Linked DNA regions of Labrenzia sp. PHM005. The protein of the gene in region 2 interacts with the protein of the main gene of each other region in a pairwise test. Links are inferred from orthologs where the notes say so. Each region holds a gene or a part of one and is shown on either strand. Other genes may lie near its edges.

Region 1 (3,314 bases), 1.8 Mb from region 2 along the record:
TGGCGATGCCGGTGTTATCCGCGTCGATGGCGGCCGCAAGGGCCTGTCTTTCTCCGTCGACGTTACCCCGCGCTATTGTGAAGCGGATCCTTATGAAGGCGGCAAACAGGCCGTTGCTGAAGTCTGGCGCAATCTGACCGCCGTTGGCTCCGAGCCTCTGGCTGCCACCGACAACCTCAACTTCGGCAATCCGGAAAAGCCGGACATCATGGGACAATTTGTCGGCTGCATCAAAGGCATCGGTGAAGCCTGCCGCGAACTCGATTTCCCGATCGTTTCCGGCAATGTGTCGCTCTACAACGAGACCCACGGCGAAGCGATTCTACCGACCCCGGCAATTGGCGGTGTTGGTCTTCTGCCGGATGTGACTGTGCGGGCCGCAACAAGCTTTGCCAATGAAGGTGATGCGATCCTCGTGATTGGCGGCCTCGGCACACATCTCGGCGCTACCCAGTACATGGCTGACATTCTCGGCCGCGAAGAAGGCGCTCCGCCGCCGGTCGATCTGGCCGCGGAAAAGCGCCGCGGCACCATCGTCCGTCAGCTGATCGGCGCGGCCCGGGTCACCGGCGTGCACGACATCTCTTCAGGCGGTCTTGGGGTCGCGCTTGCTGAAATGGCCATGTCCGGCGGCATCGGCGCGACCGTCGAAATTGACGGTCCGGCCCACGCTGCGCTTTTTGGCGAAGACCAGGGCCGTTATGTGGTCACGGTCGCGCAAGACAAGCTCGACGCGGTGCTGGAAGACATCATTGATGCCGGAATTGAAGTTCAAAAAATCGGCACCACAGGTGGCGGCGATTTGACAGTTGAAGGTGTTCTCACCATATCCGTTGCAAACTTGAAAAAAGCGCACGAAGATTGGTTCCCAACATACATGGCAATCGCTTAAGTCAATTATCGGCTTGGATTTATGGAATAAGGACGCACCTACTATGCCAATGAACGCAAATGAGATCGAAACCCTGATCAAGGAGGCCCTGCCCGATGCTCAGGTCGAGATCCGGGATTTGGCTGGTGATGGTGACCACTACGCGGCCAATGTGATCTCGGAAGCCTTCCGGGGCAAAAGCCGCGTACAGCAGCACCAGATGGTTTATGAAGCGCTGAAAGGAAACATGGGAGGGGAACTTCATGCCCTGGCCCTTCAGACTCAAGCGCCGGAATAAACCCATGGAGAAATAAAATGGTTTGGCTTTTCCTCATCCCAGTTCTTGTGATCCTTCTGATTATGGAAGTCCGGATTTGGAAAGCCGTATCCAGATTGATTTACCGCACCGGCCAAAGGCTTACCGCGCCGGCGAAACGCAAGGACGTGCAGAAATGAGCATCCAGGACTGGATTAAAAACGAAGTCGATACCAACGATGTTGTGTTATTCATGAAAGGCACACCGAACTTTCCGCAGTGCGGATTTTCCGGTCAGGTCGTTCAGATCCTCGACTATGTCGGCGCCCCGTATAAAGGCATCAACGTTCTGGAAGACGATGACCTGCGCCAAGGCATCAAGGAATACACCAACTGGCCGACCATCCCGCAGCTCTATGTGAAGGGTGAGTTTGTCGGCGGCTGCGACATCATCCGCGAAATGTTCCAGAACCAGGAACTTCAGGGACTGATGTCTCAAAAAGGTATCGAGGTTGCCAAAAGCGCCTAATTGGCCGCTTTCAGCATCACGCATTCAAGGGGCGGTTTTCCGCCCCTTTTTTTGTCGCCACTGTCATTGTGAGGGACGCCGAAGCGTTGCTGGCAACGCTGCCACTCCATCTAATCGATTAAACAAAAAGTGGGTCTGGACATTGCGTTTGGACTGGCGCTAAACCGCGCGCAGGCGGGAAAACCTGCCAATCATTGTGCGTTAATTACCCAAAGGGAGTTCGTCGGCATGGCGGCTATGGATAATCACTTCGATAACTGGAAGGAACAACAATCCGCCGCTGAGCAGATGATCCCACTGGTTGGCCACCTCTACCGGGATTACGGCATCAACATCCGGATTTTCGGACGCCGGCTCCTCAACAACTCCGCCATCGAGATCATCAAGGCCCACCGCTACGCCCTGCAGATCACCGGTCAGGAGCTGGACGTCTCAAAAAGCCTTGAAATCGTCAAGGCGATGCTGGAGATGGACCTTGCCGCCGCCCGCGTTGACCTTGGCAAACTCTGCCACCGCTTCATGGCGGAAGGCGGCGATGCCAAGACTTTCCTGGAGCAGCAGCTCGCCAGCATCAACACCGGCAAAACCTCCATCTTGCAGGAGCCACAGGACGTTGTCCTCTACGGCTTCGGCCGCATTGGCCGCCTTCTGGCGCGCATGCTGGTGGAACGTGTGGGTGCGGGCAACAAAATGCGCCTGCGCGCCATTGTCGTGCGCGGCGGCAAGGACGGCGATCTGAAAAAACGCTCCAGCTTGCTGCGGCGCGATTCCGTCCACGGTGCCTTCAGCGGATCGATCACCGTGGATGAAGAACAGAACGCCATCATTGCCAACGGCAACTACATTCAGGTGATTTACGCCAACTCCCCGGCCGAGGTGGATTACACCAAATACGGCATCAACAATGCGCTGGTGGTCGACAACACCGGGATCTGGCGCGACGAAGACGGTCTCGGCCAGCACTTGAAATGTCCGGGCGCCTCAAAGGTCATTCTGACCGCGCCGGGCAAAGGCTCCATCAAGAATGTCGTTTATGGCGTCAACAATGGCGACATCACCGAAGACGACGACATCCTGAGCGCTGCCTCCTGCACCACCAACGCGATCACGCCGGTGCTGAAGGTGATCAACGATGAGTTCGGTGTCGAGAACGGCCATGTGGAAACCATTCACGCCTTCACCAACGACCAGAACCTGATCGACAACTACCACAAGGGCGACCGCCGGGGCCGCTCCGCGCCGCTCAACATGGTTTTGACCAGCACGGGCGCGGCAAGTGCTGTTGCAAAGTGTCTGCCGGAAATGAAGGGCAAACTGACCGGCAACGCTGTCCGTGTGCCGATCCCGAACGTCTCCATGGCCATCCTCAACCTCAATCTCAAGCGTGAGACAACGGCTGAGGAAATGAACGACTACCTGCGCAAGATTTCCATTCAATCGCCGCTGCAGGACCAGATCGATTACACTGCGTCAACGGAACTGGTCTCCTCGGACCTCGTCGGCTCCACCCATGCCGGTGTGGTCGACAGCCAGGCGACCATCGTCGATGGTGACCGCCTCGTGCTTTACGTCTGGTACGACAATGAAGCCGGCTACAGCACCCAGGTCATCCGCCTGATGCAGGACGTCGCCGGCATGAAATACCCCTCCGTCCCAGA
Region 2 (3,108 bases):
TTGCGCCATAAATCCCACTTTGCACTGGTCGTGGATGAGTATGGCGAAGTGATGGGGCTGGTGACCCTGGAAGATATCTTGGAAGAAATCGTTGGTGAGATCGCCGATGAACACGATGTCGAACTGGAAGGCTTGCGCCCACAGGCCGACGGCTCAGTGATCGTCGATGGTTCTGTGCCGATCCGCGACCTTAACCGGGCGGCTGACTGGAGCTTGCCGGATGATGAGGCAACGACGATTGCGGGCCTTGTGATTCACGAAGCGCGGATGATCCCGGAGGAGCGCCAGATCTTTACCTTCCACGGCTTCCGCTTCACGGTGCTGCGCCGGGAGAAAAACCGGATCACCCGGCTGCGCATCATGCCTTTGGGGCAGATGCGGGCGGCAGCCCAAGCATAGAAAAATTGAGAACAATCTGCGCAGTTCTGGCGAAGGTTTGAGCTCCAGTATCCAATATTATTGTTGTTGCGTGGGGGCGGTTTCGCCGTCCTGTTTGCGGCTGTTTTGAGTGACTTTGAGGTTGGTGTAGCTGGCGATGATCACATCAATCGCACCTTCGTCCAGCTTGCGGTTCAAAACCTTCTGAAACGCCAGGGCTTGTTCGGCCCTTTGTTTGGGAAACGCGATGTAACGTGGGACAACGGCGAGCGGGGTATCTGCAAAGCGGAAGCGGCCGACTAAGTCCAGGCGTCCTGCAACAAAGGCCAATGTATCCCGGTCTCCCACAACAGCGTGCAGCCGGCCTGCCGCGAGTTTGCGGACATTTGTTTCGTTGTCGGTTGCTTCTTCTTTGGTCAGGAAGGCCGCATTATCGAACTCCGGCGAGTAAGCGTATCCGCGGACAGTTCCAATGACGTAATCCTTCAAATCATTCAGCGCCTCAAACGTGATGACTTTGTCGACTGGAAACATCAGGGTCGTTATGCCGTTTCGAAAGGGGCCGACCATGTGGAATTTTTCGAACCGTTCTTTGGTTCCGACAAATTGAAACCCAAGGTCAACATCATTGCTTTCGACGCTTTTAACAACACGTTTCCAGGGGAGCTGTGCGAACGAGGGTTTGTGGCCGAGTTCGGTGACAATCAGCCGAACAATCTCAGTGTCGATGCCTTTGTATTTGGTGTCTTCGTAATAATTGTAAGGCGGAAAGTCATATTCGGATGCAATGATCCAGGCATCTGCACTAACAGGGCCTGCGAGCGCGGTTATGATGGCAAACCATGTTGCCAAGAGCAATTTGTAGGTCCGCATGTAGGTCACCAGTGGCTGACACGGTCTGGAGACCATATCAGCCTAAGGTGAAGGAAGATTTGCGGTAATCAGAGAATGTCGAGCGGCAATGCAGTCAATCTCTGAAAAAACAGCTGGGTCAGGTATTTTTGACTTCAATCGCCAACGCGTGAACGGTGCTGGCAAGTTCATCCGCCAGAACTTCGTTGATCGCCCGGTGCTGATTAACCCGGCTCATATCCTGCAGTTTATCGGCGGTGATTTGCACACGGAAATGGGTTTCGCCGCCTTCGCGCCAGCCACCATGGCCACGGTGGTTTTCTGATTCGTCGATGACATTCAGAAAACTTGGGGCAAATGCGGCGGTAAGCTTGTTTGTAATGGTCTGTTGCATAGTCATTCCGGGACTGTGGAGATGCGCAATTCAAAGTTCAAGTCTATGCGTGCCCCGTTCGGGCTGATATTGTGTCTGGCTGTTTGATCTCCGGAGCCTAGATTCGCTTCACAAAGGTTCTGGACTTCTCCAAATTACAACCGCCTAAGGCTTGTCCGCAGGCTTCAAGATCTCATAATCGGCCGCATGAAACTGGATTCAAAAATTTTCGACAGTATCCGCGTCAAACCTGGCAAGGAGAAAAAGGAGCGGATGCAGGAAGACCGCCACCCGGTGTGTGAACATCCGGGCTGTAACCGGCCAGGTGTGCACAAGGCACCAAAAGGGCGGGATCGCGAGGGGCAGTATTTCCGGTTCTGCGTCGATCATGTGCGCGAATACAATAAGACATACAATTACTTCACGGGTATGCAGGATGATGACGTCCGCAGTTACCAGAAGGACAGTCTGACAGGCCACCGACCGACCTGGAAAATGGGGGTCAACAAGCAGGCCGCTGAGGGGCCGGACGGGTTTGACGCTAGGGCATCGATGCGCGGCAATGCGCAACGCCGGAACGAACAAGTGCGCCGGCCGCGGCAAAGAAAGCTTTTGACGCTTGAAAAACGGTCGCTTGATGTGCTCAATCTGCCGTATACAGCGGGTGGCGATGAGATCAAAGCGCGCTATAAAGAGCTCGTGAAATTGAACCACCCGGATGCCAATGGCGGAGACCGCTCTTCTGAGGACCGTCTACGGGAAATCATTCAGGCCTATAATGTCCTGAAGAAGGCCGGATTTCTTTAAGCTTACAGGGCCCTGCAAGCTTTTTCCAAACGACCCATCCCGGACAACGGGATTGCGGAGGACTGATGACTGAGACGACGACTGCGGCAATGGCAATGCCGGACACTGAGATTTCCGTTGAAGAAGTATTTGGCTTCAAGTCGGACCTGAAAGTACCGGCCTTTTCTACACCGTCAGAGCATGTGCCTGAGCCGGATCCTGATTATTTGTTCGACCGGGCGACGACACTGGCGATCCTGGCTGGCTTTGCTCACAACCGCCGTGTGATGGTCACCGGCTATCACGGCACGGGCAAGTCGACCCACATTGAGCAGGTCGCATCCCGCCTAAATTGGCCTTGTATCCGCGTCAACCTCGACAGCCACATCTCCCGGATCGACCTTGTCGGTAAAGACGCCATCGTTTTGAAGGATGGTCAGCAGGTCACCGAGTTCAAAGACGGCATTCTGCCTTGGGCGTACCAGCACAATGTCGCGTTAGTGTTCGACGAATATGATGCCGGCCGTCCGGATGTAATGTTCGTGATCCAGCGGATCCTGGAATCTTCCGGCCGCCTGACGCTGCTCGATCAGAGCCGGGTTATCCGCCCGCACGCCGCCTTCCGCCTGTTTGCGACGGCCAACACCGTTGGTCTCGGCGATACGTCTGGCCTTTACCACGGCACACAGCAGATCAACCAGGCACAGATGGACCGCTGG

Evidence for each region.
Region 1: the proteins of FJ695_RS06200 (region 2) and grxD interact in binary tests that used the Escherichia coli proteins (3 or more experiments, as listed by UniProt). The link is inferred for Labrenzia sp. PHM005 from one-to-one orthologs.

The regions. Positions count from the first base shown.
Region 1 is NZ_CP041191.1:3,147,652-3,150,965, reverse strand. Bases 1-2,989 are described here. They hold grxD (Grx4 family monothiol glutaredoxin), read left to right. Parts: upstream 1-1,323; coding sequence 1,324-1,656; downstream 1,657-2,989. Other genes in these bases: FJ695_RS14125 (glyceraldehyde-3-phosphate dehydrogenase), read left to right, coding at 1,885-2,989; FJ695_RS14135 (BolA family protein), read left to right, coding at 936-1,169; purL (phosphoribosylformylglycinamidine synthase subunit PurL), read left to right, coding at 1-892. In the rest of the region: more of FJ695_RS14125, read left to right, coding at 2,990-3,314. UniProt on the Escherichia coli protein: Monothiol glutaredoxin involved in the biogenesis of iron-sulfur clusters.
Region 2 is NZ_CP041191.1:1,366,972-1,370,079, forward strand. Bases 1-2,783 are described here. They hold FJ695_RS06200 (BolA family transcriptional regulator), read right to left. Parts: upstream 1,631-2,783; coding sequence 1,370-1,630; downstream 1-1,369. Other genes in these bases: FJ695_RS06190 (HlyC/CorC family transporter), read left to right, coding at 1-399; FJ695_RS06195 (ABC transporter substrate-binding protein), read right to left, coding at 457-1,251; FJ695_RS06205 (J domain-containing protein), read left to right, coding at 1,811-2,410; cobS (cobaltochelatase subunit CobS), read left to right, coding at 2,476-2,783. Outside these bases: more of cobS, read left to right, coding at 2,784-3,108. UniProt on the Escherichia coli protein: Transcriptional regulator that plays an important role in general stress response. Has many effects on cell morphology, cell growth and cell division. Acts by regulating the transcription of many genes, including dacA (PBP-5), dacC (PBP-6), ampC and mreB.